Regions from separate parts of the Enterobacter cloacae complex sp. 385G4 genome, predicted to be linked through region 3. Evidence: predicted binding sites of a transcription regulator. Region 3 holds the regulator's gene; each other region holds the start of a gene.

Region 1 (7,278 bases), 790 kb from region 3:
ATACTCAAGTGCCACCCCTTCGTAGGATTTGAATCGACCCGATTTCCCCCCGTGCCCGGAGTCCATATCGGTACAGAGCAGCAGCAGGTTGTCATCGGTTTTCAGCTCCCGCAGCTTTGCTACCCATTTTGCCGGTTCCCAGTATTGCACCTGTGAATCGTGCAAACCGGTCGTCACCAGCATGTGCGGGTACGCTTTCGCTTCCACGTTGTCATACGGGCTGTACTCTTTCATATAGCGATAATAGGTTTCATCCTGCGGGTTGCCCCACTCCTCAAACTCTCCGGTTGTCAAAGGGATGGACTCATCGAGCATAGTGGTAACCACATCGACAAACGGGACCTGCGCAACAATACCCTTAAAGCGTTCGGGCCGCTGATTGATGACCGCCCCCATCAGCATCCCCCCCGCGCTACCGCCCATGCCGAAGCAAAGCTGAGGATCGCCATAGCCTTGCTCAATCAGCGCATCGCAGACGTCGAGATAGTCGTTGAAGGTGTTTTTCTTTTTCAGGAATTTCCCGTCTTCATACCAGTGCTGCCCCAGCTCGCCGCCGCCGCGAATATGGGCAATGGCGAAAACAAAGCCGCGGTCGAGCAGGCTTAATCTGCTGCTGCTGAAGTCGGCATCCATGCTGGAGCCATAGGAGCCGTAGCCATAGACCAGGATCGGATTTTTACCCTTCTGGAAGTGCGCCTTGTGATAAACGAGCGAAACAGGCACCTCCACGCCATCGCGCGCGGTGACCCACAGGTGTTCGCTGCGGTAATTGTCGGAATCAAAGCCCTTCACTTCGGTTTGCTTAAGCACCTGGCGCTGTCCGGTATCCATATCCAGCTCGAAGAGCGTATCCGGCGTGGTCATCGACGAGTAACCGTAGCGCAGCCGGGACGATTCAGGTTCCGGGTTAAAGCCGATCCACGTGACGTAGGCCGGATCGTCGAACGCAATCCCTATCACCTCACGCGTTTTACGGTTGATCTGCCGGATACTGGTCAGCCCCCGCTGGCGCTCCTCCACCACCAGCCAGTCGGTAAACAGCGTGAACCCTTCCAGCATAACCTGATCCCGCGCGGGAATAAGCACCTCCCACTTGCGCTCGTCGCGCACCTTGGTTTTGTACAGACCAAAGTTCTTGCCTTCACGATTCGAACGCAGATAAAAGCTGTGCTGGAAGTGATCCAGGCTGTACTCGTGGTCCTTGCGGCGCGGCAGGAAACAGAGCGGCTGGGCGTCAGGCAGTTCGGCATCCAGGAGCAGCACTTCCGAGGTGGTCGCGCTGGCGAGGAAGATAATCACATAGTGGCGTGAGGAGGTTTTATGCAGGCTGACATAAAACGTTTCGTCTTTCTCTTCATAGACCAGCTCGTCATCGGCTGAGTCCGTACCTACAGTATGCCGCCACACCTGATAAGGCAGCAGCGTGGAGGCGTGCTTTTTAACGTAGTAGACCGTCTCGGAATCGTTCGCCCAGACAAAATCCGGGGAGACGTTTTCCAGCATTTCCGGATACCAGTTGCCGGTTTCCAGATTGCGAAAACGCAGGCCGTACTGGCGCCGGGAGAGATAATCCTCCGCCAGCGCCATGATGGTGTTGTCCGGGGAGATGGACATACCGCCCAGGGTATAAAACTCGCTGTGGGCGGCACGCTGGTTCGCATCCAGCAAAATGTCCCATTCATCCCACTCGGCGCTTAATACCGACTGTCGTTGATAGATGGGATACTCGTTGCCCGGCTCATAGATATGGCGATAGCGATAGCCGTTTTTGGTCCAGGGCGCGGAGATGTCGCGCTGGGGAATACGCTGCACCATTTCATTCAGCAGCTGGTCCTGAAGCGCCTGCTGGCTGGCCATGACCCTGCGGCCATAGTCGTTTTCCTCGTGCAGGTAGTCGAGCACCTCTGGCCGGGAACGCGAATCGTCCCGCAGCCAGTAATAGTTGTCTATGCGCGTATCGCCATGCGTGACGATCGCATAAGGAGTACGTCGGGCTTTCGGTGGCATGTCATCATTCTTTTAAGTTTTACACCCTATAAGGTTGGCAAAACCCGCGCATGATGCAAGCGAAACATGACCACGGGGGCGCGAGTTAGCCCTGTAGCGCCAGTTTTTGTTCCCCGATATCTTTTTCAATCCCCTCGCGCACGTCCTGAGGGATCTTCAGCGCGTCGCCGAGGGCATTAAGGTAGCTACGCTCCATAAAGTGATCGATATCTATGGCGGCACAGCTGAGAAAATAGAGTTCCAGCGCCTCTTCCTCATTTTTCACGCTCAGTGCCAGACGCTGCGGATCGAGCGGCTGTTCAATGGCCTGCGCCACCAGCGTTCTGCCCTGTTCTTCAACACCCGCCTCGCGCAGCTGCTGTTCGATAGCCGCTCTCTCTTTATCATCAATATGCCCGTCGCTTTTGGCGGCAAACACCAGCGCAAGGATGAGCCGCTCCGTGCGCAGATCCAGCGGAGAAGTATGCTCCCCATAGTGAGGTTCATCGCGGTGCGCCGCACGCACCCTGTCCTTATATTTGTTCCACAGCACGGTGCCGGCGATAGCGCCGCCCCCGGCCAGCAGCGCGCCGGTACCGTACTTCGCCAGCAGCTTGCGTGAGGATTTATTGGCAACCAGCAGCCCTGCCAGCCCACCGAGCGCCCCCGGTACCAGCAGTTTGCTCAGCCCCTGTTCGCCGGAACCTGACGTTTTCTGCCCTAACATGGATTGCAGTTGATTTAACCAGCCTGACATGGTTTCCCTCGCTTAACGGTTAACATGTTCTCCAGCGTAAGCGAGCAGGCGTCAGGAAATGTCCATCAAGCCTAAAGAAGCGCAAATTTCTGGTCTGCCCTTTTGCCGTGCGCAAGACAGACGCAAACGTTTTCGTTTATACTGCGCGCATCTTTTTCAGGGGGAATATCATGACTCGTTTAGGAACCGCGCTGCGACCTGCGGCGACGCGCGTAATGCTGTTGGGATCGGGCGAACTGGGTAAAGAAGTCGCCATTGAGTGTCAGCGTTTAGGGGTGGAGGTGATTGCCGTAGACCGCTACGCCGACGCGCCCGCCATGCACGTCGCCCATCGTTCTTATGTGATTAACATGCTGGACGGTGATGCCCTGCGTACGCTTATTGCACGGGAGAAACCGGATTTTGTCGTGCCGGAAATTGAAGCTATCGCAACCGATACGCTGATCGCCCTTGAGCAGGCAGGCCAGCGCGTGGTGCCCTGCGCGAAAGCCGCAAAGCTGACCATGAACCGTGAAGGCATTCGCCGCCTGGCGGCGGAGGAGCTGGGGCTGCCTACTTCAAGCTACCGTTTTGCGGGTGACAAAGCCGCATTCCTGCAGGCCGTTGAAGAGATTGGCTACCCGTGCATCATTAAGCCGGTGATGAGCTCTTCGGGGAAAGGTCAGAGCTTTATTCGCGACAGCAGCGCGCTGGACAGCGCGTGGGATTATGCGCAACAGGGTGGCCGTGCCGGTGCCGGTCGCGTGATCGTCGAAGGCGTGGTGAAGTTTGATTTCGAAATCACTCTGCTCACCGTCAGTGCCGTGGACGGCGTCCATTTCTGCGACCCGATTGGCCACCGCCAGGAAGATGGCGATTATCGTGAATCCTGGCAGCCGCAGCAGATGAGCGACCTGGCGCTGGAGCGTGCCCGGGAGATTGCCCGTAAGACCGTTCTGGCCCTGGGCGGTTATGGCCTGTTCGGCGTGGAGCTGTTCGTCTGCGGTGACGAAGTGATCTTCAGCGAAGTCTCCCCTCGCCCGCACGACACCGGTATGGTCACGCTCATTTCGCAGGATCTCTCGGAGTTCGCCCTGCACGTGCGCGCCTTCCTCGGCCTGCCGGTTGGCGGCATCCGCCAGTACGGCCCGGCGGCGTCGGCGGTGATCCTTCCGCAGCTGACCAGCCAGAATGTGACGTTTGATAACGTCGAAGGCGCGGTGGGCGCAGGCCTGCAGGTCCGTCTGTTCGGCAAGCCGGAGATCGACGGTACGCGTCGTCTGGGCGTGGCGTTAGCCACCGGGGATAACGTTGACGAGGCCGTAGTAAGAGCAAAAGCGGCGGCTGCGAACGTTCAGGTAGCAGGATAAAAAAACGGGCCGAAAGGCCCGTTTTTCATGCTGCATATGGCTTACTGCTTCGCGCCTTCAACCGCTTCACGAGCCAGTTTCGTGATGCGATCCCAGTCGCCCGCTTCCAGCGCATCCGCCGGAACCAGCCATGAGCCGCCGATGCACAGCACGCTTTTCAGCGCCAGGTAGTCGCGGTAGTTAGCCGGGGAGATACCGCCCGTCGGGCAGAAGCGTACCTGAGAGAAGGGACCCGCAATTGCCTGCAGCGCTTTGGTGCCGCCGTTCGCTTCTGCCGGGAAGAATTTGAACTCTTTCAGACCGTAGTCCATGCCCAGCATCAGTTCAGAAACGGTGCTGATGCCCGGGATCAAGGGAATGGTGCCTTCGGTCGCGGCCTTCAGCAGCGGCTCGGTCAGGCCCGGGCTGATGGCAAACTGTGCGCCAGCTTCGGTCACTTCCGCCAGCTGCTGCGCGTTGAGAACGGTACCCGCACCGATGATGGCGTCCGGCACTTCTTTAGCGATGGCGCGGATGGCATCCATCGCGCAGGCGGTACGCAGGGTCACTTCCAGAACGCGAACGCCGCCCGCAACCAGCGCTTTCGCCATTGGCACAGCGTGCTCCAGCTTGTTTACCACGATAACCGGCACGACAGGGCCAGTGGTCAGGATTGCTTCTGCACTTGTTTTCCAGTTTTTCATCAGAGTTCTCTCTCGCCAGATCGTTAAAATCAAGTCGTCTTAAAACGTAATACAGGTTGCGCCCTGCTCCGCACCGGAGAGCTTCTCACGCAGCGCGCTGAACATTTCGCGTCCGGTTCCCACGCGCGATGCGCTCAGGTCAGGAATATGAGGCTGACGTGCCGCCAGCTCCGCGTCATCCACCAGCAGGGTTAACTCGCCAGTCTGGCCGTTCACGCGGATCATGTCGCCGTCGCGCACTTTCGCCAGCAAGCCGCCGTCGTAGGCTTCAGGCGTGACGTGGATGGCGGAAGGCACTTTGCCGGATGCGCCTGACAGGCGGCCATCGGTCACTAACGCAATTTTGAAACGGCGGTCCAATAATACACCAAGTGGTGGCATAAGTTTATGTAATTCTGGCATGCCGTTCGCTTTTGGCCCCTGATGACGCACGACCACCACGCAGTCTTTATCCAGCAGACCGGCGTCGAAGGCAGGCAACACGTCGTGCTGGCTTTCAAACACTACCGCCGGGGCCTCGATAACCTGGTTCTCTTCCGGCACGGCAGAGGTTTTCATCACCGCGCGGCCAAGGTTGCCGCTCAGCACTTTGGTACCGCCGTGGTGGGAGAACGGTTTGTCGATAGTGGCAATCACCTGCGGATCAAGAGACGCGGTTGCCCCGTCGCGCCAGTCCAGCTCGCCGTTGTTCAGCCACGGCTCCTGGGTGTAGCGCTGCAGACCAAATCCGGCTACGGTGTTCACGTCTTCATGCAGCAGACCGCCTTTCAGCAGCTCGCGCATCAGCAGCGGCACACCGCCCGCAGCCTGGAAGTGGTTGATGTCCGCCGGACCGTTCGGGTACAGACGCGCCATCAGCGGTACCACGGAGGAGATGTCGGAGAAGTCATCCCAGTTAATCAGGATACCCGCCGCGCGCGCCATGGCCACCAGGTGCATGGTGTGGTTAGTTGAACCGCCGGTCGCCAGCAGGGCGACGATACCGTTGACGATCACTTTTTCGTCGACCATTTTGCCCATCGGCATCCATTCATTGCCGTTTCCTGTCAGGCGCGTCACCTGACGGGCCGCGGCCTCGGTCAGCGCCTGGCGCAGCGGCGCGTCCGGCTGGATGAAGGACGAGCCCGGAAGCTGCATCCCCATAAACTCCACCACCATCTGGTTGGTGTTGGCCGTGCCGTAGAACGTACAGGTGCCCGGCGCATGGTAGGACGCGGCTTCGGCTTCCAGCAGCGCCTGACGATCGGCTTTGCCTTCCGCATACAGCTGGCGGATACGCACTTTTTCTTTATTCGGCAGACCGCTGGCCATCGGGCCGGACGGCACGAAAATCGCTGGCAGATGACCAAACGACAGCGCTGCCATCACCAGGCCCGGGACGATTTTGTCGCACACGCCGAGATACAGCGCACCATCAAACATGTTGTGTGACAGGCCCACAGCCGCAGACATCGCAATCACTTCGCGGCTCAGCAGCGACAGCTCCATACCATCCTGCCCCTGCGTCACGCCGTCGCACATGGCCGGGACGCCCCCCGCCACCTGCCCCACCGCGTTCACGCTGTGCAGCGCTTTACGAATGATGTTGGGATAGACCTCATACGGCTGGTGCGCGGAGAGCATATCGTTATAAGACGTGATGATAGCGATATTGTTACGCAACATGCTTTTCAGGGAGGCTTTGTCATCGGGCTGGCAGGCGGCGAAGCCGTGGGCCAGGTTACCGCAGGCCAGCTGGGAGCGGTGAACGGTGTTGCTTTTCGCCTGTTCAATGCGGGCGAGGTAGGCCGAACGGGTCTCTTTCGAGCGCTCGATAATGCGTTGTGTTACGCGTAACATTACAGGATTCATAAAAGCTCCTTTAATTTATCTGTCCGGGCTCGGGAGTTTACAAAGTCGCTGGCGGTTGTTAACAACGCTGAAACGCTTGCTGTCCGGAGCTCAGGGGCAAAATCACTTCCGGCAGTGTAATAAAAAAAGCCCCGCGGGTGAATCCACGCGGAGCTTAAAAGTATAAAAATTGTGCCACTAACTGTGTTAGATCATGTTACCGGTAAAATAACACTTTCGGGCTAGTGGATTATCCTACTCAAACTCGTTCCAGGAGCGGCCATCGCGGGTGATCATCGCCACCGACGCCACAGGCCCCCAGGTACCCGCCTGATACGGTTTTGGCGCATCCTGATCGGCAGCCCAGGCTTCGGTGATGGAATCGACCCATTTCCACGCCTCTTCCACTTCGTCGCGACGCACGAACAGCGCCTGGATACCGCGCATGGTTTCCAGCAGCAGACGCTCGTAAGCATCCGCAAGGTGCGTCTGGTTGAAGGTTTCGGAGTAGCTCAGATCCAGCTTGGTGGTCTGCAGGTTGTGCTTATGATCCAGGCCCGGCACTTTGTTGAGGATCTGGATATCCACCCCTTCGTCCGGCTGCAGACGGATGGTCAGCTTGTTCTGCGGCAGCTCCTGCCAGGACTCTTTGAACAGGTTCAGTTCCGGGTTC
Region 2 (7,278 bases), 1.2 Mb from region 3:
TAATAACGTTGATTTACCCGCACCGTTCTCCCCCATTAATGCATGAATAGAGTGAGGACGGACTTTTAAATTAACATTATCGAGTGCCTTAACACCGGGGAAGGACTTGTTGACGCCTGTCATTTCCAACAAGTATTCACCGGACGACTGAGTAGTTGTGCTGACCATAATTATACCTTGTTGGCCTCGCATATCGCGTTATAAAAGGGCGCAACGAATTGCGCCCAGTGAAGACAAAACGAAGATCTTATTTACCGATAAACTCAGCCAGGTTGGACTGGTCTACGCCCACGTAAGGCACGCGAACGATTTTGTTGTCAATTTTCCAGTTGGTGCCATCCGCCGCGCCTTTACCGTCGGCGAGGTTTTTCGCCAGATCGAAGGTCGCTTTCGCCTGGTTATTGGCATCGTTCAGAACGGTACCGGCCATCGCGCCAGATTTAACCAGCGCCAGCGCTTCCGGCAGGGCATCCACGCCAAATACCGGGATGGACGATTTATTGTGGGCTTTCAGCGCTTCAACCGCACCCATTGCCATCGCATCGTTGTTGGCAATGACCACTTCGATTTTGTTCGCGTTCGGGCCAGACAGCCACGCGTCCATCTTATCTTTCGCCTGAGCGGTGTCCCACATCGCGGTATCTAACGCCAGCTGCTGGGTTTTCAGGCCCTTGTCGTTCAGCTCTTTGATAACATAGGTGGTACGCGCTTCAGCATCCGGGTGGCCAGGTTCGCCTTTCAGCAGCACGAACTGGATCTGACCGTCTTTGTTCAGGTCCCAGTTCGGGTTCGCCGCCCAGTGCTTCGCGATCAGATCGCCCTGAATAATGCCGGACTCTTTAGAGTCAGTACCGACGTAATAGGCTTTGTCATAGCTGTCCAGCGCTTTACGGGAAGGTTCTTTGTTGAAGAAGACGATTGGCACGTTCTGGCCGCGCGCTTTCTCAATAACCGTGCCTGCTGCAGCCGGGTCAACCAGGTTGATCGCCAGGGCCTTAACGCCTTTAGCCAGCAGAACGTCGATCTGATCGTTCTGTTTGGACTGGTCGTTCTGGGAGTCATTCATCAGCAGCTGTACGTCTGGCGCTGCTTTCGCATCTTTCTCAATTGCTTTACGCACAACAGACATGAAGTTGTCGTCGTATTTATAGATGGTCACACCAATACGGGTATCCGCAGCGTGCGCTGCTGCACCAAAAAGCATGCTTGCCATTACAGCAGACAGGGTCAACACCTTCTTATTCATGGTATCTCCGGTTTTTTTATGCAGGGTAGTTCTTGTGAATAACGATCGGCAGGCAGGTGTTAATAAAACGTTACTGACAGCCGACGTTCACTTATAAAATTTCTATCTTCCGTGGTCGGTAACGCTCCAGAAATGCGTTTTATTCGTTGTTTGCGGCACATAGGCTATGGTGAAAGCGAATAATCACCGTTACATAGCGTTTCAGCCCCTAAAACGCTGACATCATAGTCAGCGCCTTGTTAAGATACTGTGAATTTACTCACAGATTGAAAACGGTTACATCACCTGGTGTAATCAGTTAGTGATCGGAACCACAATTTGCCGGGCGGCGACGGAATGACGACGCACCAGCGTCGGCATGAAGCAGTGAGTTGCCCCCGGATCCAGCAGCCCTGCCGCTCCCTGTAGCGCCAGCTCGGTCGCCAGTTTTGCCATAGAAGCAATGGGATAGCGTACCGTTGTCAGCTGCGGGTCGGTGTAACGGGCAATCGGAATATCATCGAAACCAATCAATGACAAATGCTGTGGCACCGCAATGCCGTTGTCCTTCAGCGCAGTCAGCGCGCCTGCCGCCATGCTGTCGTTATAGGCAAACACCGCAGAAAGCTGCAGATTGCGGCCCAGCAGTTCCACCATTGCCGCCTCACCGCCCTGCATATCCGGCGTGCCGGTGCCAATCCAGCTTTCTGATGGCGTAATACCGTGCTCTTTCAGGGCGTTTTGCCACCCCTCACGCCGCAGCTCGTCATCTTCAATGTGATGGCTGGAGGCCAGATAGCCGATCCGCTGATGGCCGTTATTGATGAGCATTTTTGTGGCCATCATGGCGCCGCTGACGTTATCCAGCCCGACACAGCGGTGGGCATAGCCCGGGACGATGCGGTTGATTAACACCATGCCCGGGATCTGCTCCATAAACCCGGCCAGCTCTTCATCGCTTAAGGCTTTTGAGTGAACAATCAGGGCGTTGCAGCGCTGGCGGATCAGCACTTCAATGGCATAGCGCTCCTTTTCCGCCTCGTGATAGCTGTTGCCAATCAGCACGTATTTCTGATGCTGCTGGGCGACCACATCGACCGCTTTCACCAGCGCACCGAAAAAGGCGTCCGAGACATCCATTACCACCACACCGATGGTATCGCTGACCTGTGTTGCCAGCGCCTGCGCGTTGGCATTTGGCCGGTACCCGAGCTGGGTCACGGCTTTCATTACGGTTTCACGGGTTTCAGGGCTGACCAGCGCGCTGTTGTTCAGCACGCGGGAGACGGTAGCCACAGAAACGCCCGCCAGACGGGCGACGTCACGAATGGTGATCATATTCACCATCCTTCAAAGAATTGCAGCAACTCACAGACACCCCCTGTGTTTAGCAAGGTGGCTATTTTGGCAGCGAGAGAAAGGGGACTACGTGAAGAAGGTCACACTCATGAAAACGCTTACATCCGTTTTGTTAATGATTGTGATCCAGATCGTTATCTGGATGTATTACTCAATGATACCCCTGAAGCATGTGCGGTTAACTGACGCCACACCCACTCCAGCGGTCCCTGGCGGAAATAACGCAGCCAGATGACAGAAAACGCCAGATTTAGTATCCAGACCGGAATAACAAACGCCAGCAGTCCGAGGCGGTCGAATTTCATAAACAGGCCAAAGCGATAGAAAAGCGTGGTGCAGACCAGCGTCTGCAGGAGGTAATTACTTAACGCCATCCGCCCAACGCAGGCTACGGCGCTGACGATCCACAGGCGAGAAAGCTGCGGCCAGAAACCATAGATCAGCGCCGCATAGCCGATGGTCTGGAACGGCGCGCTCAATTCACGCGGCGCCTGCAGCAGGAACGCGCACCAGCGGTAATCCCAGTGAAGGTGCCACTGCGCCATTACCGCCGGAAGGTTAATCAGCACGCCCAGCAGGACCAGCCCCGCGCCGGTGCGGCGGTAGTGCCGCAGGCTGAATTCCCCTTTCAGCCAGCCGGTGCGCATCAGTGACGCGCCCATCAGCATCATGCCCGCCAGCTGCCAGCCGTATTGCGCCCCCAGGGCAAGCAGATTGTCGCCCAGCATATCCGCACGGTTGCTTATCGCTTCCGTACCGCCCTTCAGCTTCCAGTACTGCTCGTACTGGAGGTTAGCGGCGTCCGGGATCCAGGAACGGTTTGTCGCGTCACCGGAGATCAGCCCCAGCAAAAGCAGGACGCCGAGTCCCATGAGATAGAGCATCACGCCGGTGTTAAACAGGCTTTTCACGCTGTGCGCGTCGCGAATCAGCCGCCAGCAGATCAGCCCGACTAACCCATAAGCGAGAAGAATATCACCATCCCAGAAGAACAGGCCGTGGATAAAGCCGAGAATTGCCAGCAGCGTTAAGCGCGACTGGATCCAGCGCGTGCCACGTTTGAGCAGAAGCTGCAGGCCCGCGCCAAACAGCAGCGCAAACAGCGTGAGGAATTTAACCTGAGCAAACAGGTCGAGGATCGCCCACGTCCAGGCATCGCTTCGGGTGATGTCGCCGTACCAGGCGGGATTGAGGTAAGCGGCCTTCGGCAGACCGAAGGCGCTGATATTCAGCAGCAGGATACCCAGAATGGCGACGCCGCGAACAAAATCGAGCGTGACGTTTCGCTCCATGGTCCCTGCCCTGTCTGATTAGTTGTGGTGACGCACGGCGCGCAGGAACTCCTGGCGGGTGTTCTGGCTCGATTTAAACAGGCCGCCCAGCGAGGTGGTGGTGGTCGCACTGGTCGCATCACGCACGCCGCGCGCTTTCACGCAGTAGTGCACCGCATCAATTGAGACCGCCACGTTATTGGTACCCAGCAGCGTTTGCAGCGCGATCAGGATCTGCTGCGTCAGACGCTCCTGCACCTGAGGGCGCTGCGCGAAGAACTGCACAATACGGTTGATCTTCGACAGGCCAATCACCGTGTCTTTCGGGATATACGCCACGGTCGCTTTACCGTCGATGGTCACGAAATGGTGCTCGCAGGTGCTGGTCAGCGTAATATCACGGACCGTCACCATCTCATCCACCTTCATCTTGTTTTCGATGACGGTAATTTTCGGGAAGTTGGCGTAATCCAGTCCGGAGAAAATTTCGTCAACGTACATTTTAGCGATACGCTTGGGCGTCTCCATCAGGCTGTCATCGCTCAGATCGAGATTCAGCAGTTGCATGATCTCGGTCATATGCCCGGAAATCAATCTTTTACGGGTTTCATTGTCCATATCCTGAACGGGCGGACGCAGTGGCGTTTCAAGACCGCGCGCGAGCAGGGCTTCGTGGACCAGGGCAGCTTCTTTACTGAGTGATGACATTTTGTTCTCCTGCAGGTGTGGCGTCTTTCGCCCTCGTTGTGGCAAAAGTATGCGCTCATTGTGCGTGAGGCGACGCACATAATCCAGTATTCACGACGATAATTATTGCAATTGCTGTTGCCTTTCAGCGTGGCGATTCCAGACCAGGGCACCCGCGACAAACAGCGCAACGCCAGCCAGCCCCAGCGCAGGCTCCAGCCGGTGGGTTAGCCAGGTTGATAACGCCGAGGTTACCGGCCCCACCAATTGCCCGATGGCATACCCGGTGGTGAGCAGCCCCGCCATATAGCGCGTGTGGTTCGGTGCCAGTTCGCGGCCGTATAAAAGAGAGAGCTGCACCGCGCAGAGGAACCCGCCGCCCACCAGCAGCCCGCCCGTCAGCAAACCGCCAATGCCCGGCAGCAGCCAGGCTGCCAGCACGCCCGCCCCCTGTAACCACAGCACTATCGCCAGCCTGCGGTTAGCCGTTGAGGTGTGGCGCAAAAGAATGCTGAGCGCAATCCCCACCACGGCCGCGGCACCAAAAATCGGCCAGACAAACTGGGCAAACAGGCTGCCGGGAAAACGCACCGCCGCCATTTGCGAAAGGAAGGTCGCCGGAAGGATATAGCCAAATCCCGCCAGGCTGTAGCTCCAGACCAGGCGCTTGAGATCCGTCGTCAGTACCAGCGGCTCTGGCGCGCTGCCGGGTCGATGAAGCTGTCCGGAACGCGGCAGATAGCGCGCCACCAGCGCGACCAATACCAGCGCCAGCACGCCGTAGATTTGCCACGCCGCACCGGCCGAAAGGGATTTCGCCTGAATATAGACCGCGAGCAGGCCGCTCAGGGCGATGCCCGCGCCAGGACCGGCAAACACGGCGGCGCTGAGCCCCGGTTTACCCAACTGCCCCAGCCGCTCGTTGCTCCAGGCGGCAATCAGCACCATTGACCAGCCGCTCATGCAGCCAATCACAAAGCGCAGCAGGCCGTGCACAACGGCGTTATCCGCGGCAGCGGAGAGCAGGGTCAACGCAACCGCACCGGTGATGCCAAGCCAGAGTCGCGTTTCAACAAAGCGGTGCGCCCGCATGGCATCCCATGCGCCCACCAGATAGCCCAGATAATTCATCGCCGCCACCAGACCTGCGCTGGTGAGCGTGAGTTGCCCGGCGGCAATCATCAGCGGCACCTGAGGCGTAAAGGCGAAGCGCCCTATCCCCATCGCCACCACCAGAACGACAAACCCACTAAGCGCAATACGCAGCGCCATGACTGCTCCAATTGTTAAAGAAAAGTAAATTTATGATGCAGCATCTCGCCGCTCCGCGAAAGTGAAAGTTGCTCACAGGTAAATGAAAACGCTGTATTATGGCTCTAATGAATAGCTATTCTCATTAAGGAGCCCTGCATGGAACTGCTCGAAGAGCACCGTTGTTTTGAAGGTCGACAGCAGCGCTGGCGGCACGACTCCACCACGCTGAACTGCGCCATGACGTTCAGCATTTTCCTGCCCCCGACGGAAAATCCGCCGGTTCTGTTCTGGCTTTCAGGCCTGACGTGTAATGACGAAAACTTCACTACCAAAGCGGGCGCGCAGCGTATTGCGGCCGAGCTGGGCATTGCGCTGGTGATGCCCGACACCAGCCCGCGCGGCGATGATGTGGCGGACGATGCCGGGTACGACCTGGGCAAAGGTGCCGGATTTTATCTCAACGCCACCGAGCAGCCGTGGGCGAGCCATTACCGCATGTATGACTACATTCGCGACGAGCTGCCTGCGCTGATTAAGGCCGAATTTACGGTGCGCGACCGCTGCGCCATCAGCGGGCACTCCATGGGCGGGCACGGGGCGTTAATCATGGCGCTGAAAAACCCGGGGAAATACACCAGCGTCTCTGCGTTCGCGCCGATTGTGAACCCAACGCAGGTGCCGTGGGGACAAAAAGCTTTCACAAACTATCTGGGTAAAGATGAAGAGAAATGGCAGGAATGGGACAGCTGCGCGCTGATGCTGGCAAGCCGGACGGAAGATGCGATTCCGATGCTTATCGACCAGGGTGATGCGGATCAGTTCCTCGCCGGACAGTTACAGCCTGCGGTTCTGGCTGAAGCGGCTCGCCAGAAGGATTGGCCGCTGACGCTGCGCATTCAGCCCGGGTATGACCACAGCTATTACTTTATGGCGTCCTTTATCGAGGATCATCTTCGCTTCCATGCGGAGCATCTGTTCAGGTAAGTTCAGCCTTTTTGCCCGGTAGCCTCCTGCATACCGGGCCTTTCCCCTCCCCCTCATTTACATAGTTCTATCCGCTTGAATCCAGGCTGGTTTCCTCTCACTCCCTTCAAACACAAATGATTTCAATTATCATTTGTGTTTACAATTCTACATTCTTTTGTACAATTCCAGGCTCTTCTCCATCTTAAAGAGTTCTTAAAAGACAAAAACATACAGTTCTCAGGGTTATCCCGATGGAGTTTTATTCATTTTTATACGGAATGTACAAATGACAATACCCCGCATTAAGCTCCTGGCCGTCGCCGTTGGCGCTGCCACATTCACCCCTCTCGTTCACGCAGCCGATCAGGACACCGTTGTCGTCACCGCGACGGGTTTTGAACAAAAGATCCAGAATGCCCCCGCCTCCATCTCTGTTATTTCGAAACAGCAGATTGAAGATAAAGCCTACCGTGATGTTACCGATGCCCTGAGAGACGTCCCGGGCGTGGTCGTCAC
Region 3 (7,278 bases):
CAGGCGCAGCTTGGCCTGCTGAGCCTCTTCAAGCGTCGACGCCTCTTTCCAGTAGGCGCAGGAGTATTGCATGAAGGGGTCCAGCATGCGGCTGAACAGATCGTTGCCGAGATCGTAATGCTCTTTGCCGACGATCCAGGCACGCTTTTTACTTTGCAGGTTAAAGAGACGGGCAGAGGCGACACGCAGGGTGTCTTTAAGATTACGGGGGAGCTGTTTTTCCAGACCAGCACGCAGCACGCTGGCGAAAAAAGTATCCAGCCGTTCGCATTCCCACCAGCCGTCCATATAGCTTTCCCCCAGGCCTAGCGACCCCTCGCGCAACACGCGTTTAAAAAAATCGGGATGTTTAACCTGAGGATCCGATGGGGATGATCCGTTGATAGTGATGCCTGCCCGACCTAACAGTTCACTGACGATCCGGGACCAGTTATCGTCCGGAACGCTGACTTCTTCTATACACGATGAACTCATAGCTTCTCCATCACCCTACTGTGATCAGAACCTTAAAACAGCGTAGACGCTTTTTTGGTTTGTGAGAAATCTCACGGTAAATACCGCGAGGCTAGTATCCGACGTAGAACAGAGGAAGGGAGATAACCCTTGCCGAAATGCCTTCCATGGTAAAACGGGAGCACTCCGGCTCCCGTTAACACATAATATTTATCGTATTTAATCGAACCAAATTTAGTATAGGCCTCAAAATTTGGTGATTCAATAGAAAATTCTTAGCAACCTAATCACTGAAAATTAACATAGTTTTTGGCGCGATTAGGCATGCGAGGTTTCTACCTGCGTGCTCTCATCCTGAGCGGAAGCCTGCATGCGATAGCCTATGACGGCCAGCGCAACGGTAGCCAGCATCACGCTGGTTGTCGTCAGCAGCGGCGTGGCAATCAGCGCGGAGACCACCAGGCTTGCCAGGAAGCACAGCCCCAGCTGCAGGGTGTTCTGCAGCGCAGCCGCGCGGCCTGTCGCCTGCGGGAACGGACGCAGCGCCTGCGCCACAACGATAGGGTAGATCGCCCCGTTCGCGATGGCCATCACGCAGAATGGAATCAATATTTCGGCCAGACCCGCGCCCGGAATAAACCCAACGGCCCAGGTGCCAATGACGCTCAGCGCATAGAGCACCAGCAGCCACGGCAGCATCTGCTGGCCTTCCCATTTTTGCAGCGCCGCGCGACAGCCGTACCCGCCCACCAGGAACGCGATGGTCTGCGGAACGTAGCTCAGGCCAATGGCCGCCGGGCTATAGCCCATATCGTGCAGAATAAACGGCGAACCGGTCAGCCACGCGAAGAAGCTCGCCGAGCAGGCGGCATAGATCAGAACGTTGCCGCGATACGCTTTCGCGCTCAGCAGGGAGGTGAAGGTAATCGGCTTCGCGTCTGCGTGCGCCTCTTTTTTATGCGCGGGCTTGAGGGCGAACGCCGGCAGCATCAGCACCAGCGTGATGGCAAACAGCGTGGCAAAGATGGCCTGCCAGTCAAAGTGCGCGAGGATCCAGCTGCCCAGCAGCGGGGCGAGGGCCGGTGAGAGCCCCACCAGCGGCATGATGGTGGCGAAAATACGGTTAGTGCGGTTCGCCGGATAGTAGTCGGTGACCAGCGCCTGCCAGGTCACGGCCGCGGCACAGACGCCGACCGCCTGAACAAACCGCAGCACCAGCAGCCAGGTGGCATCGCGCACCCATAGCATCCCCAGGCAGCCCACGGCAAAAATGGCCAGCCCCAGCAGCAGCACCGGTTTACGCCCAAAGCGATCCGAAAGCGGTCCCCAGAGCAGCTGCGCGAAGGCAAAACCGGCCAGGAACAGGCTCAGGCTGGCGCTGATGGCGGCAGCAGGGGTTTGCAAATCTTCCTGCATGGCGGCAAACGCCGGCAGGTACATATCGGTGGCCAAAAAGCCCAGCACGCTTAAGCCGCCGAGCCAGACTAAAAAACCTTTCCTGGGTTGCACTGTTTTATTCTCCTGAGGAGGCAGGTATACGTTGGCGCTGAGTGTAGGGAGTGCAAAGCCGCTTGTGAAACGCTAATATTTGTCGGGTGCATTCAAATTTTTTGCAGGCAGAAAATGTGGTCAGATTATTCTCTTGAAGTGGTCGATGCTGTCGCGCGTAATGGCAGCTTTAGCGGAGCGGCGCAGGAGTTGCACCGCGTCCCTTCGGCCATCAGCTATACTGTGCGACAGCTTGAGGAGTGGCTGGCGGTACCGCTGTTTGAACGGCGGCATCGTGATGTTGAATTAACGCCCGCAGGGGCGTGGTTTTTAAAGGAAGGGCGTTCTGTTATCAAAAAAATGCAGATCACCCGCGAGCAGTGCCAGCAGATCGCGAACGGCTGGCGGGGCCACCTTTCCATTGCGGTGGATTACATCGTTAAGCCCGAGCGCACCCGGCAGATGATTGTCGATTTTTATCGGCATTTCTCTGACGTAGAACTGCGGGTCTCGCAGGAGGTGTTCAACGGCGTCTGGGATGCGCTGGCGGACGGCAGGGTAGAGATGGCGATTGGCGCGACCCAGGCGATCCCGGTCGGGGGACGTTACGCCTTTCGCGATATGGGGATGCTGAGCTGGAAATGCGTGGTGGCAAGCGATCATCCCCTGGCGGCGACGGAAGGGCCGCTGAGCGACGATACGCTGCGCAGTTGGCCGTCGCTGGTGCTGGAAGATACCTCCCGCTCGCTGCCGAAGCGAATTACCTGGCTGCTGGACAACCAGCGGCGGGTTGTCGCCCCTGACTGGGGATCGTCGGCGACGTGCCTCAGTGCCGGGCTCTGCGTAGGCATGGTGCCCGCCCATTTTGCACGTCCGCGAATCGACACCGGTGAGTGGGTTGAGCTAACGCTGGAGAATCCGTTCCCGGATGCGGCCTGCTGCCTCACCTGGCAACAAAATGATGTCTCGCCGGCGATGGCCTGGCTGCTGGACTATCTGGGGGACAGCGAAACGCTTAACCGGGAGTGGCTGCGGGAGCCAGACTGACTGGCTCCGCAATGAGCTTAACGACGGTAGTCGCGGAACGGGCCATCCGCAACGGAACGGCGTTCGATGAGGCGAGGGTGAACTTCAATGGACTGTGACTCTTCACGCTTGTTGACGATCCTGTCCAGCAGCATATTGAAGGCGGTTTCACCCAGTGAATCTTTCGGCTGGTGAATGGTGGTTAACGCTGGCGTGAAGAAGCGCGCGTTGCGCACGTTGTCATACCCGATCACGGAGATGTCCTGCGGTACGCGCAGACCCAGCTCGTCGGCCGCACAGAGGGCGCCCATCGCCATGATGTCGCCCCCGCAGAAAACGGCGGTTGGACGGTGAGGCTGGGAGACGATCTGCTGCATCGCGCGGTAGCCTGATTCCGGCTCAAAGTCGCCCTGCACGATCCAGTTTTCCGGCACGGTGATTAGCGCTTCTTCCATCGCTTTCATAAAACCGGCCAGGCGGCCCGCGCCGGTGTTGCGTTCCAGCGGACCCGGGATCACGCCAATCTCGCGGTGGCCGCGTTCGATCAGATAACGGCCCGCCATGTAACCGCCTTCGAAGGCGTTATCGATAACGGAGTCGGTGAAGTCGGCGCGCGCTTCGCCCCAGTCCATCACCACCATAGGGATATGGCGATACTCTTCCAGCATCGACAGCACGGATTCCGGGTACTCTGAACACATCACCAGCAGGCCGTCCACGCGCTTTTGCGCCATCATCGACAGGTAGGCGCGCTGTTTTTCAATGCTGTTCCAGGCGTTGCCGAGAATCAGGGTATAGCCTTTCTGGAAGCAGTTTTTTTCTACCGCTTCAATGATCTCGGCAAAATAGGCCGCTTCGCTGCTGGTCGCCAGCAGACCAATAGACTTGGTGTGATTAACCTTGAGGCTCCGCGCAACCGCGCTCGGCGAGTAGTGCAGCTCTTTGATCGCTGCCCAGACGGCGTTGCGCGTCTCTTCCGCCACAAAACGGGTTTTGTTAATTACATGTGATACGGTTGTAGTGGAAACGTTTGCGCGTTTTGCTACGTCTTTAATTGTTGCCATTAAATGTCACTCCAGACCATATCCTAAACTCCTGAAAAACTTGAAGGTAAACGTTTGCCTTCTCTCACCCTTATCACGCAATTTTGAATTGCGGCACGCCGGGAAAACGACACGGGACGTCAGGAGGGGGTCAATGGCCGGTACGCTAATAAATTTAGCGTGGAATTTTGGCCTATCTTGATGAAAAGGGGAAGAGGTAAAGTGTTTATCAGCTTAAATCCAGGAAGATTTTTGACGTAAACTGTGCAAAAATGAGCAAGCTCACTTTTCGTGGGGGGATTAAAAGGAGAAAAATTGATGAGTTCCGATCTGAAGTTTTCGCTGTTCACCACCGTTATTGTGCTGGCGCTGATTGTGGCGGCTGGCCTGACGGCTGCGCTGCATTGATTTACGCGGGGGGAGTCTTCTCCCTCCCGAACGCTCCGATTGTTACTTCTCTGGCAAAAATCTTTTGCCATTTTGTTAACTTCTCATTTTTTGTGATTGATGTCATGCTTTCCGCTTCTTTGTTCTGTGTCACCACATGACACGGCATCCGGAGTTGACGCATGAAAATCAATTTTCCCCTGCTGGCCCTGGCGATTGGCGCTTTTGGGATTGGCACCACTGAATTCTCCCCGATGGGGTTACTGCCCGTTATCGCCCGTGGCGTGGACGTCTCGATCCCGGCCGCCGGGATGTTAATCAGCGCCTACGCCATCGGCGTGATGGTGGGAGCGCCGCTGATGACGCTTCTGCTTTCGCACCGTGCGCGCCGCAATGCGCTGATTTTCCTGATGGCGATTTTCACCCTGGGCAACGTGCTTTCGGCCATTTCGCCGGATTACACCACTCTGATGCTGTCGCGCATTCTGACCAGCCTCAACCACGGTGCTTTCTTTGGTCTGGGCTCGGTCGTGGCCGCAAGCGTGGTGCCAAAACACAAGCAGGCCAGCGCCGTGGCCACCATGTTTATGGGGCTGACCATCGCTAACATCGGCGGTGTTCCTGCGGCAACCTGGCTGGGCGAGGTCATTGGCTGGCGGATGTCCTTCCTGGCGACGGCCGGATTGGGCGTGGTCGCGATGGTGGCGTTGTTCTTCTCCCTGCCAAAAGGCAGTGCGGGTGAACGCCCTGATGTACGCAGAGAGCTGTCGGTGCTGATGCGCCCGCAGGTACTTTCCGCGCTGCTGACCACCGTGCTGGGGGCAGGAGCGATGTTTACCCTCTACACCTACATTTCGCCGGTCTTACACGACATTACCCACGCAACGCCACTCTTTGTTACCGCGATGCTGGTGCTGATTGGCGTCGGCTTCTCGATTGGCAACTATCTCGGCGGGAAATTTGCTGACCGTTCCGTGAGCGGCACGCTGAAGGGCTTTTTAACCCTGCTGATTGTCATTATGGTCGCGATCCCGTGGCTGGCGCAGAATGAATTCGGTGCGGCGATTGCGATGGTTGTCTGGGGCGCTGCCACCTTTGCCGTGGTGCCGCCGCTGCAGATGCGCGTGATGCGTGTTGCCCATGAGGCGCCGGGTCTCTCGTCTTCCGTGAATATCGGGGCATTCAACCTCGGCAATGCGCTGGGCGCCGCCGCCGGAGGCGCCGTGATTTCAGGCGGTCTGGGGTACAGTTTTGTGCCGGTGATGGGGGCGATTATTGCCGCGCTCGGCCTGCTGCTGGTGATGATGTCCGGCCGTAAACAGCCTGAAGCGGTTTGCACGGCTGAATAAGCAAAAACGCAGAAGGGTTACCCCTTCTGCGTGTCTCTTACGCGGCGAAGTTCTTCGCGACAAAGTCCCAGTTAACCAGAGCCCAGAAGTGCTCCAGGTAGTTCGGGCGCGCGTTGCGGTAATCAATGTAGTAAGCATGTTCCCACACGTCCACGGTCATCAGCGGCGTAGCGCTGGTGGTCAGCGGGGTGCCCGCGTTAGACGTGGACACGATAGCCAGTTTGCCATCCGCCTCTTTTACCAGCCACGTCCAGCCAGAACCGAAGTTCTTGATGGCGGCATCGGTAAACTTCGCTTTAAACTCAGCAAAGCTGCCAAAGGCGGCGTTGATGGCGGCTGCCAGTTCACCGGCAGGTTCGCCACCGGCATTCGGCGCCAGGCAGTGCCAGTAGAAAGTGTGGTTCCACACCTGAGCCGCGTTGTTAAAAACGCCACCCTCTGAGCTGCGAACGATCTCTTCCAGCGTTTTGCCTTCAAAATCGGTGCCCTTGATGAGGTTGTTCAGGTTAGTGACGTACGTCTGATGATGCTTGCCGTAGTGGTATTCCAGGGTTTCCGCAGAAATGTGCGGTGCCAGGGCGTCTTTTGCATACGGTAGTGCAGGTAATTCGAACGACATTGCTTCTCTCCTTATTGTATTTTGTGTTGCCAATAACCCTACAGACAACAAGGACAGGATAGCAAATTGAAAGGGTATGCAAAAGAGGAACTTACCCTGCCGCAGATGCGGCAGGGCAGGGATTAACGAATGGTTTTTGGCGTCATGACGCGACGCGCGCCGACGTAATGACGTACCCAGTAATCTTCGCTGAGCGAGGTGATCTGAATGTCCTGACCGCTGCGCGGAGACTGGATGAATTTCCCGTTGCCGACGTAGACGCCCACGTGGTCAGCCGTACCGCGACCCTGCGTGCGGAAGAAGACCAGGTCGCCGTTTTCCAGCTCACCCCGGTTAACCGGTGACGCATCGCGCAGGTGATACATCTCATTGGCGGTACGTGGAATACGGAATTTAACCAGATCTTTGTAGGCGTAATAGACGAGGCCGCTGCAGTCGAAACCGGTACGCGGCGAACTGCCGCCCCAACGATAAGGCTTGCCAATCTGCCCCATCAGTTTATTCATCGCGGTTTTTTGCGCTTTTTGCACACGCACTTTATGCACATCCGCCAGCTTTGTTACCTTCGTGCATTTTGCTTTATGGCCTTTACGGGTAATGCATTTTTCTGTAACGAGGTTAGCGGCGGTCTGCGAAGCTTTATTTTTGGCGGTGCGGGTAGTGCGGGAAGATTTTGTTTTCGTCTTGCTGGAAGCGGTTTGTTTAGTCTGAGCGGTGGTTTTTTTCTTGTCGTTCTTGCTGCTGGTTTTTTTCTTACGTTCTGTGGCTTTCACCAGATGGCTTTTTTGTACAGCAGATTGCCGCGCCTGCTGAGAGGCGTTTGCCGCTGGCGTTAACGTGAGTGATGTAAACAGTAAAGCACAGAGCGTGATCGAGATTTTAGTTATCCGCGCCACTGGGCAGTCCCCTGATA
Region 4 (7,278 bases), on a different contig from region 3:
CAGGTCGGCGCATTCAGCTCCACCCCGGTATGCATCATTTTAGCTCTTGCCGGCAAGCTATGGGCGGAGATCACCATATCCACCAGTGGCTCAATCTCCACCTCTTCCAGTACCACCGTCCCGTCAGCCAGCTTGCGGTTATAATCCAGAAGCTGCTCGATCAGCTTTTGCAGGTTGCGGCTGCTGGCGTCCAGAATTTCGACAATCTCTTTCTGCTCCGGCGTAAGCGGCCCTGCCACCTCGTCCGCCAGCAGCTCCGTTCCTTCACGCATGCTGGCCAGCGGGGTTTTCAGCTCATGGGAAATATGGCGCAGGAACTGATGACGCTGGGATTCCAGCCACGCCAGGCGCTCGGATAGCCAGATAATGCGCTGACCGACGGATCGCAGCTCGCGCGGGCCTTTAAAGGCAACCGTATCCCCGAGCGATTTCCCCTCCCCCAGGCGGTTGATCATACGCTGAATACCCTTCACCGGGCCGATGATCATGCGGGTAAAGAGCAGCACCAGCCCGAGGCTCACCAGGAACAGCACCAGCGCCTGCCAGCCGAAGAACTGGCCGCGCTCGGCAATCTCCTGCTGCAGCTGCTGGCCGCGAGAGAAAATGACCGTGCGCGTTGACTGCACCATTTCGGTATTGGCGGCGGCGAATGCCTCAAGGCGCGCGGCGGCAGCCGCATCCGGGCCGCTGTTCTGGCACTGCAGCTGCGCGAGATCGTTCAGATCCTGACGTAACGCCTGATACAGCCTGTCGTCCGGCAGCACGCCCGCGTGGGCATCCAGCATTTCGCTGTAGCGCTTGCGCTGGCTCTGGTACACCTTCTCCAGCGTCCGATCGTCGAGCACGCAGTACTGACGATAGCTACGCTCCATCTCCAGCGCGGCGTTGGTCATCGCTTCACTGCGTCTGGCATCGATAAGCGTGGTGCGGTTCGTCAGTGCCGCCTGGGCACTCAGCGCGTTGAGGCTCTGCCATGCCTGCCAGGCGAGGATCAGCAGCGGCAGCAGGATCAGCAGAAAGGCCATCATCACGAGCTGTCGCAGGGAGCGGGGAAAAACGGGCCAGCGTTTCAACGCATTACTCTCTTCATGGGGGTTTACGGAGAGCGTAACTGAGTCTGCCCTTCAGATACAACAAAGCCGGGTAAAAACCCGGCTTTGTTATGGAATAAGGCGGTGCCTAACTCGACGTTTCGCCCTGGCCTGATAAAGCATCGCTATGATCAGTAGTTGGACGGCAGGCACCTTTTTGTGCGTCATTCGAAGTTTATGTAGCACGTCCCGAAGGGGCTGACATAAGAAGGTGAATGAGCCACTGGTTAATATTATGCAACACCCATGCCAGAATGCAAAACAAAATATTAACACATTGAAATATGTATCTTTTATTCGTTTAATCGATTTATTGTGCGCTGAATGATTTCCAGGCTAAGTGTCGCTATTAAGCAACACCTTAACGGGAACCTGTCCTGCCATATATAAATCAATAAGTTAAATGTCTCCATTTGGAGACACCCCTATACCATCTTTGTCGCAATTTTGCGACACGCATAAAAAAACCCGGTGGCGCTACGCTCACCGGGCCTATAAAGTACCTGCTTTACATCTTAACCCAGCTGTTTACGCGCGTTGCGGAAGATACGCATCCACGGGCTATCCTCGCCCCAGTTTTCCGGGTGCCAGGAGTTGCTCACGGTACGGAACACGCGTTCAGGGTGCGGCATCATGATGGTCGCGCGACCGCTTTCGCTGGTCACCGCCGTAATACCGTTGACGGAGCCGTTCGGGTTCGCCGGATAGGTTTCCGTGACCTTGCCGAAGTTATCGACAAAGCGCAGCGCCACCAGGCCTTTGCTCTCGAGCTGCGCCAGATGGGCCGCATCGCGCACTTCTACCTGACCTTCGCCGTGGGAAACGGCGATTGGCATCTGAGAGCCAACCATCCCCTGCAGCAGCAGAGACGGGCTCTGAGTCACTTCAACCAGACTGAAGCGCCCTTCGAAGCGGTCGGACTGGTTGCGCACAAAGCGTGGCCAGGCTTCGCTGCCCGGGATCAGCTCGCGCAGGTTAGACATCATCTGGCAGCCGTTGCACACGCCCAGCGCCAGGGTTTGCGGACGATGGAAGAAGGTCTCGAACTCGTCGCGCACGCGGCTGTTAAACAGAATGGACTTCGCCCAGCCTTCGCCTGCGCCCAGCACGTCGCCGTAGGAGAAACCGCCGCACGCCACCAGCGCATGGAAATCTTCCAGACCGGTACGCCCGGCCAGCAGGTCGCTCATGTGGACGTCGATAGCGTCAAAGCCCGCGCGGTGGAAGGCTGCCGCCATCTCAACGTGGGAGTTAACGCCCTGCTCGCGCAGCACCGCCACTTTCGGACGCGCGCCGGTCGCAATGTACGGCGCAGCGATGTCTTCGTTGATGTCGAAGGAGAGCTTCACGTTCAGGCCAGGATCCTGGTCATTCGCTTTCGCGTTATGCTCCTGATCGGCGCATTCCGGGTTATCGCGCAGGCGCTGCATCTGCCAGGTGGTTTCTGCCCACCACATGCGAAGCCGTGAGCGGCTTTCGCTGAACACGGCGTGACCGTCGGCCTCAATGACGAAGCGGTCGCCCTGAACGGCTTTCCCGAGATAGTGGACGCAGTCTGCCAGACCGTGCTTCGCCAGAATCGCTTCCACCGCCTCGCGGTCTGCGGCGCGAACCTGAATCACCGCACCCAGCTCTTCGTTAAACAGCGCCGCCAGGCGGTCTTCGCCAAGCGTTGCAATGTTCGCTTCAACGCCGCAGTGGCCGGTGAAGGCCATCTCTGCCAGGGTCACCAGCAGGCCGCCGTCGGAACGGTCGTGGTAGGCCAGCAGCTTGCGCTGTGCCACCAGCGCCTGAATTGCGTCGTAGAAGCCTTTTAGCTGCGCCACGTCGCGCACGTCGGCTGGCTTGTCGCCAAGTTGACGGTAAACCTGCGCCAGTGCGGTGGCGCCCAGCGCGTTGTGGCCCTTACCCAGGTCAATCAACAGCAGGGCGTTATCTTCGGTCGCCAGCTGCGGCGTAACGGTATGGCGCACGTCTTCCACGCGGGCAAACGCGGTGATCACCAGCGACAGCGGAGACGTCATCTCGCGCTGCTCATTACCCTCCTGCCAGCGGGTTTTCATCGACATGGAGTCTTTACCCACCGGAATGGTCAGGCCGAGGGCTGGACACAGCTCCTCACCCACCGCTTTCACGGCTTCATACAGGCCAGCGTCTTCACCAGGGTGACCGGCTGCCGCCATCCAGTTCGCGGAAAGTTTGATACGTTTGATGTCGCCAATCTGCGTCGCCGCGATATTGGTCAGCGCTTCACCGACCGCCAGTCGTGCAGAGGCGGCGAAGTCCAGCAGCGCCACCGGGGTGCGTTCGCCCAGTGCCATCGCTTCGCCGTAGTAGCTGTCGAGGCTCGCGGTGGTCACGGCGCAGTTCGCCACCGGGATCTGCCACGGGCCAACCATCTGATCGCGCGACACCATACCGGTAACGGTACGGTCGCCAATGGTCACCAGGAAGGTTTTCTCTGCCACAGCAGGCAGGTGCAGCACGCGGTTGACCGCTTCCGCCACGGTAATGCCCTGGCGATCCAGCGCTTTGCCCGCCGCTTTACGGGTTGTTACGTCGCGGGTCATCTTCGGCGTTTTACCGAGCAGCACGTCCAGCGGCAGATCGATAGGCTGGTTGTCGAAATGGGTGTCGCTGAGAGTCAGGTGCTGCTCTTCGGTCGCTTCACCGATGACGGCATACGGCGCGCGTTCGCGGCGGCACAGCTCGTCAAACAGCGGCAGCTGGTCGGCCGCAACCGCCAGCACGTAGCGCTCCTGGGATTCGTTACACCAGATTTCGAGCGGGCTCATGCCCGGCTCATCGCTCAGGATATCGCGCAGGTTGAAACGGCCACCGCGACCGCCGTCGCTCACCAGCTCCGGCATGGCGTTGGACAGACCGCCCGCGCCCACGTCGTGGATGAACAGAATCGGGTTGGCATCGCCCAGCTGCCAGCAGCGGTCGATCACTTCCTGGCAGCGACGCTCCATCTCAGGGTTGTCACGCTGCACGGACGCGAAGTCGAGATCCGCATCAGACTGGCCGGAGGCCATAGAGGAGGCCGCGCCGCCGCCCAGACCGATGTTCATCGCCGGGCCGCCCAGCACGATCAGCTTCGCGCCGACGACGATCTCGCCTTTCTGCACATGATCGGCACGGATGTTGCCGATCCCGCCTGCCAGCATGATCGGTTTGTGGTAGCCGCGCAGTTCTTTGCCGTTGTGGCTGTCCACCTTCTCTTCGTAGGTACGGAAGTAACCGTTCAGCGCCGGACGTCCAAATTCGTTGTTAAACGCCGCGCCGCCCAGCGGGCCTTCGGTCATGATATCCAGCGCGGTCACGATGCGCTCTGGCTTGCCGAAATCTTCTTCCCACGGCTGTTCAAAGCCAGGGATGCGCAGGTTGGAGACGGAGAAACCGACCAGACCCGCTTTGGGTTTCGCCCCACGACCGGTCGCCCCTTCGTCACGGATTTCGCCGCCGGAGCCGGTCGCCGCACCCGGCCACGGAGAAATGGCCGTCGGGTGGTTGTGGGTTTCCACTTTCATCAGAATATGCGCAGGCTCCTGATGGAAGTCATAGCGCCCTGCTTCGCGATCGGCGAAGAAGCGGCCCACCTCGGAACCTTCCATCACCGCAGCGTTATCTTTATAGGCAGACAGCACGTGGTCAGGGGTTTGTTCCATGGTGTTTTTGATCATTTTGAACAGCGACTTCGGCTGCTGTTCGCCGTCGATAATCCAGTCGGCATTGAAAATCTTATGGCGGCAGTGCTCAGAGTTGGCCTGCGCGAACATGTAGAGTTCGATGTCGTTCGGGTTGCGGTTGAGCTTAACGAACGCGTCCTGCAGGTAGTCAATTTCGTCTTCTGCCAGCGCCAGGCCGAGACGCAGGTTGGCGTCAATCAGCGCCTGACGGCCCTGCCCCAGCAGGTCCACGCTCTGTACCGGTGCAGGCTGATGATGGGAGAAAAGCTTCTGTGCGTCATCAAGAGAGGCAAACACGCTCTCCATCATGCGGTCGTGCAATTCAGCCGCAACCGCCTGCCACTGCGCGTCGCTCAGGGTAGAGGCTTCGACGTAGTACGCTACGCCGCGCTCCAGACGGTTAATCTGGCTCAGGCCGCAGTTGTGGGCAATGTCGGTGGCTTTGGAAGACCAGGGGGAGATGGTGCCCGGACGCGGCGTCGCAAGGATCAGTTTGCCGGTTGGCGTATGGCTGCTCAGATTTGGGCCATACTTGAGCAGGCGTTCCAGCTGTACGCGCTCCTCTGCATTCAGGGGGGCATTCAGGTCAGCAAAATGGACATACTCAGCGTAAATATTGCTTACCGGAAGGTCGGCCGCCTGAAAACGTGCCAGCAGTTTGGTAATACGGAAGGCAGACAGTGCAGGCGAACCACGCAGAATTTCCATCATAAGTCTCTCGTCTTCGAAGCGCCGGGGCGCTTACAGTGTGCGCAAGGGGGGAAAACGGGCGTCATTATAGAGAATCCTGAGCGCCGACGAAACCGTTTGCGTCGAAATAAAATCGACTTCAGCGTTTAACAATAGATGTGACCTGTCTCTCTAATTGGTTGCCAAGTGGCGCAAGTTTACGCAAAATGCCGCTCATTCAATGACAAACCTTATGATTAACATGGCTACAGCAGACTGAGGCAACCGGCGTCGCAGAGAATTAACTAATTGAAAAAATTAAAGATTAATTATCTGCTCATCGGCATTGTAACGTTGCTGCTGGCAGTGGCCCTCTGGCCTTCCATCCCCTGGTTCGGCAAAGCCGAAAATCGTATCGCCGCCATTCAGGAGCGGGGGGAACTGCGCGTCAGTACCCTCAACTCTCCGCTGATTTACAGCGACATCAACGGCAAAATTATTGGTCTGGATTATGAGCTGGCGCAGCAGTTTGCCGATTATCTGGGCGTGAAGCTTAAAATTACCGTCCGCCAGAACATCAACCAGCTGTTTGACGACCTGGACAACAACAACGCCGATATCCTCGCTGCCGGGCTGGTCTATAACAGCGAGCGCAGCAAGAACTACCAGCCGGGCCCGACCTACTACTCTGTTTCCCAGCAGCTGGTTTATCGCGTCGGGAGCCTGCGCCCGCGTACGCTTGCCTCGATCAACGCGCAACAGCTGACGATTGCTCCCGGCCACGTAGTGATTGACGACCTGCGTGAGTTAAAGGAGAAAAAATACCCGGATCTGAGCTGGACGGTTGACCCTAAACTCGGCACAACGGAGCTGCTGGAGCAGGTCAAAGATCAGAAACTGCCCTACACCATCGCCGATTCGGTGGCGATCAGCCTGTTCCAGCGGGTGCATCCTGAAATCGCCGTGGCGCTGGACGTGACGGACGAACAGCCGGTGACCTGGTTTACCCATCTGGATGATGACCAGACCCTCTCGGCGGCCATGCTGGATTTTTATAACACCATCAATGAAGACGGCACGCTGGCGCGACTTGAGGAGAAGTACCTCGGCCACGGGGATGACTTTGACTACGTTGACACCCGCAGCTTCCTGCGCGCGGTTGACAGCGTCCTGCCTGACCTGCAGCCGCTTTTCGAAAAATATGCCCAGGAGATTGACTGGAAACTGCTGGCGGCTATCTCGTACCAGGAGTCCCACTGGGACACCCAGGCCACGTCGCCAACGGGCGTACGCGGACTGATGATGTTAACCAAAAATACCGCGCTGAGCCTGGGCGTTAACGACCGTACCGATGCGGAACAGAGCATCAGCGGCGGGGCGCGCTACCTGCAGGATATGATGGCTAAAGTCCCGGAAACCGTGCCGGATGAGGAACGGATCTGGTTTGCGCTGGCGGCCTACAACATGGGCTACGCGCACATGCTTGACGCGCGGGCTCTGACGGCGAAAACGAAGGGAAACCCGGATAGCTGGTCAGACGTAAAACAGCGCCTGCCGCTGCTGAGCCAGAAGCCATGGTACAACAAGCTGACGTATGGCTACGCGCGCGGACATGAAGCCTACGCCTACGTGGAAAATATACGTAAGTATCAGATTAGCCTGGTCGGCTATCTGCTGGAGAAAGAGAAAGAGGCAACAGAGGCAAAACAGCTGGCGGAAAGTTATCCGGTTGTGGCGCCGGACGAGCTTAATCATCCGACAACTTCAATTCTGCCTTTTGTTGCTTTTTCTGCTGACGGCGCATTCGAAAGAAATCGCTTAATAGC

The links. Region 3 encodes PurR, which represses purine synthesis genes. Its sites were predicted from a motif close to CANGCAAACGTTTGCNTG; they were not measured.
Region 1: purT (formate-dependent phosphoribosylglycinamide formyltransferase) is a predicted target of PurR. The motif match lies at 2,863-2,880, and genes of this name have one in related genera.
Region 2: galS (HTH-type transcriptional regulator GalS) is a predicted target of PurR. The motif match lies at 2,672-2,689, and genes of this name have one in related genera.
Region 4: purL (phosphoribosylformylglycinamidine synthase) is a predicted target of PurR. The motif match lies at 5,580-5,597, and genes of this name have one in related genera.

What each region holds. Positions count from the first base shown of each region.
Region 1 covers NZ_JBXWDD010000001.1:1,083,213-1,090,490, forward strand. The annotation lists gene ptrB (oligopeptidase B) at 1-2,007, opposite strand, end outside; gene AC2FAJ_RS05365 (tellurite resistance TerB family protein) at 2,093-2,743, opposite strand; gene purT (formate-dependent phosphoribosylglycinamide formyltransferase) at 2,914-4,092, shown strand; gene kdgA (bifunctional 4-hydroxy-2-oxoglutarate aldolase/2-dehydro-3-deoxy-phosphogluconate aldolase) at 4,134-4,775, opposite strand; gene edd (phosphogluconate dehydratase) at 4,815-6,626, opposite strand; gene zwf (glucose-6-phosphate dehydrogenase) at 6,861-7,278, opposite strand, start outside.
Region 2 covers NZ_JBXWDD010000001.1:1,444,062-1,451,339, forward strand. The annotation lists gene mglA (galactose/methyl galactoside ABC transporter ATP-binding protein MglA) at 1-168, opposite strand, end outside; gene mglB (galactose/glucose ABC transporter substrate-binding protein MglB) at 248-1,246, opposite strand; gene galS (HTH-type transcriptional regulator GalS) at 1,541-2,563, opposite strand; gene yeiB (DUF418 domain-containing protein YeiB) at 2,719-3,876, opposite strand; gene folE (GTP cyclohydrolase I FolE) at 3,895-4,563, opposite strand; gene AC2FAJ_RS07090 (YbfB/YjiJ family MFS transporter) at 4,666-5,814, opposite strand; gene fghA (S-formylglutathione hydrolase) at 5,953-6,780, shown strand; gene AC2FAJ_RS07100 (ligand-gated channel protein) at 7,049-7,278, shown strand, end outside.
Region 3 covers NZ_JBXWDD010000001.1:290,346-297,623, forward strand. The annotation lists gene cfa (cyclopropane fatty acyl phospholipid synthase) at 1-474, opposite strand, end outside; gene punC (purine nucleoside transporter PunC) at 772-1,962, opposite strand; gene punR (DNA-binding transcriptional activator PunR) at 2,077-2,988, shown strand; gene purR (HTH-type transcriptional repressor PurR) at 3,006-4,031, opposite strand; gene cydH (cytochrome bd-I oxidase subunit CydH) at 4,329-4,418, shown strand; gene AC2FAJ_RS01590 (MFS transporter) at 4,580-5,746, shown strand; gene sodB (superoxide dismutase [Fe]) at 5,784-6,365, opposite strand; gene AC2FAJ_RS01600 (C40 family peptidase) at 6,488-7,261, opposite strand.
Region 4 covers NZ_JBXWDD010000008.1:169,479-176,756, forward strand. The annotation lists gene qseE (two component system sensor histidine kinase QseE/GlrK) at 1-1,073, opposite strand, end outside; gene purL (phosphoribosylformylglycinamidine synthase) at 1,607-5,494, opposite strand; gene mltF (membrane-bound lytic murein transglycosylase MltF) at 5,762-7,278, shown strand, end outside; gene tadA (tRNA adenosine(34) deaminase TadA) at 7,200-7,278, opposite strand, start outside.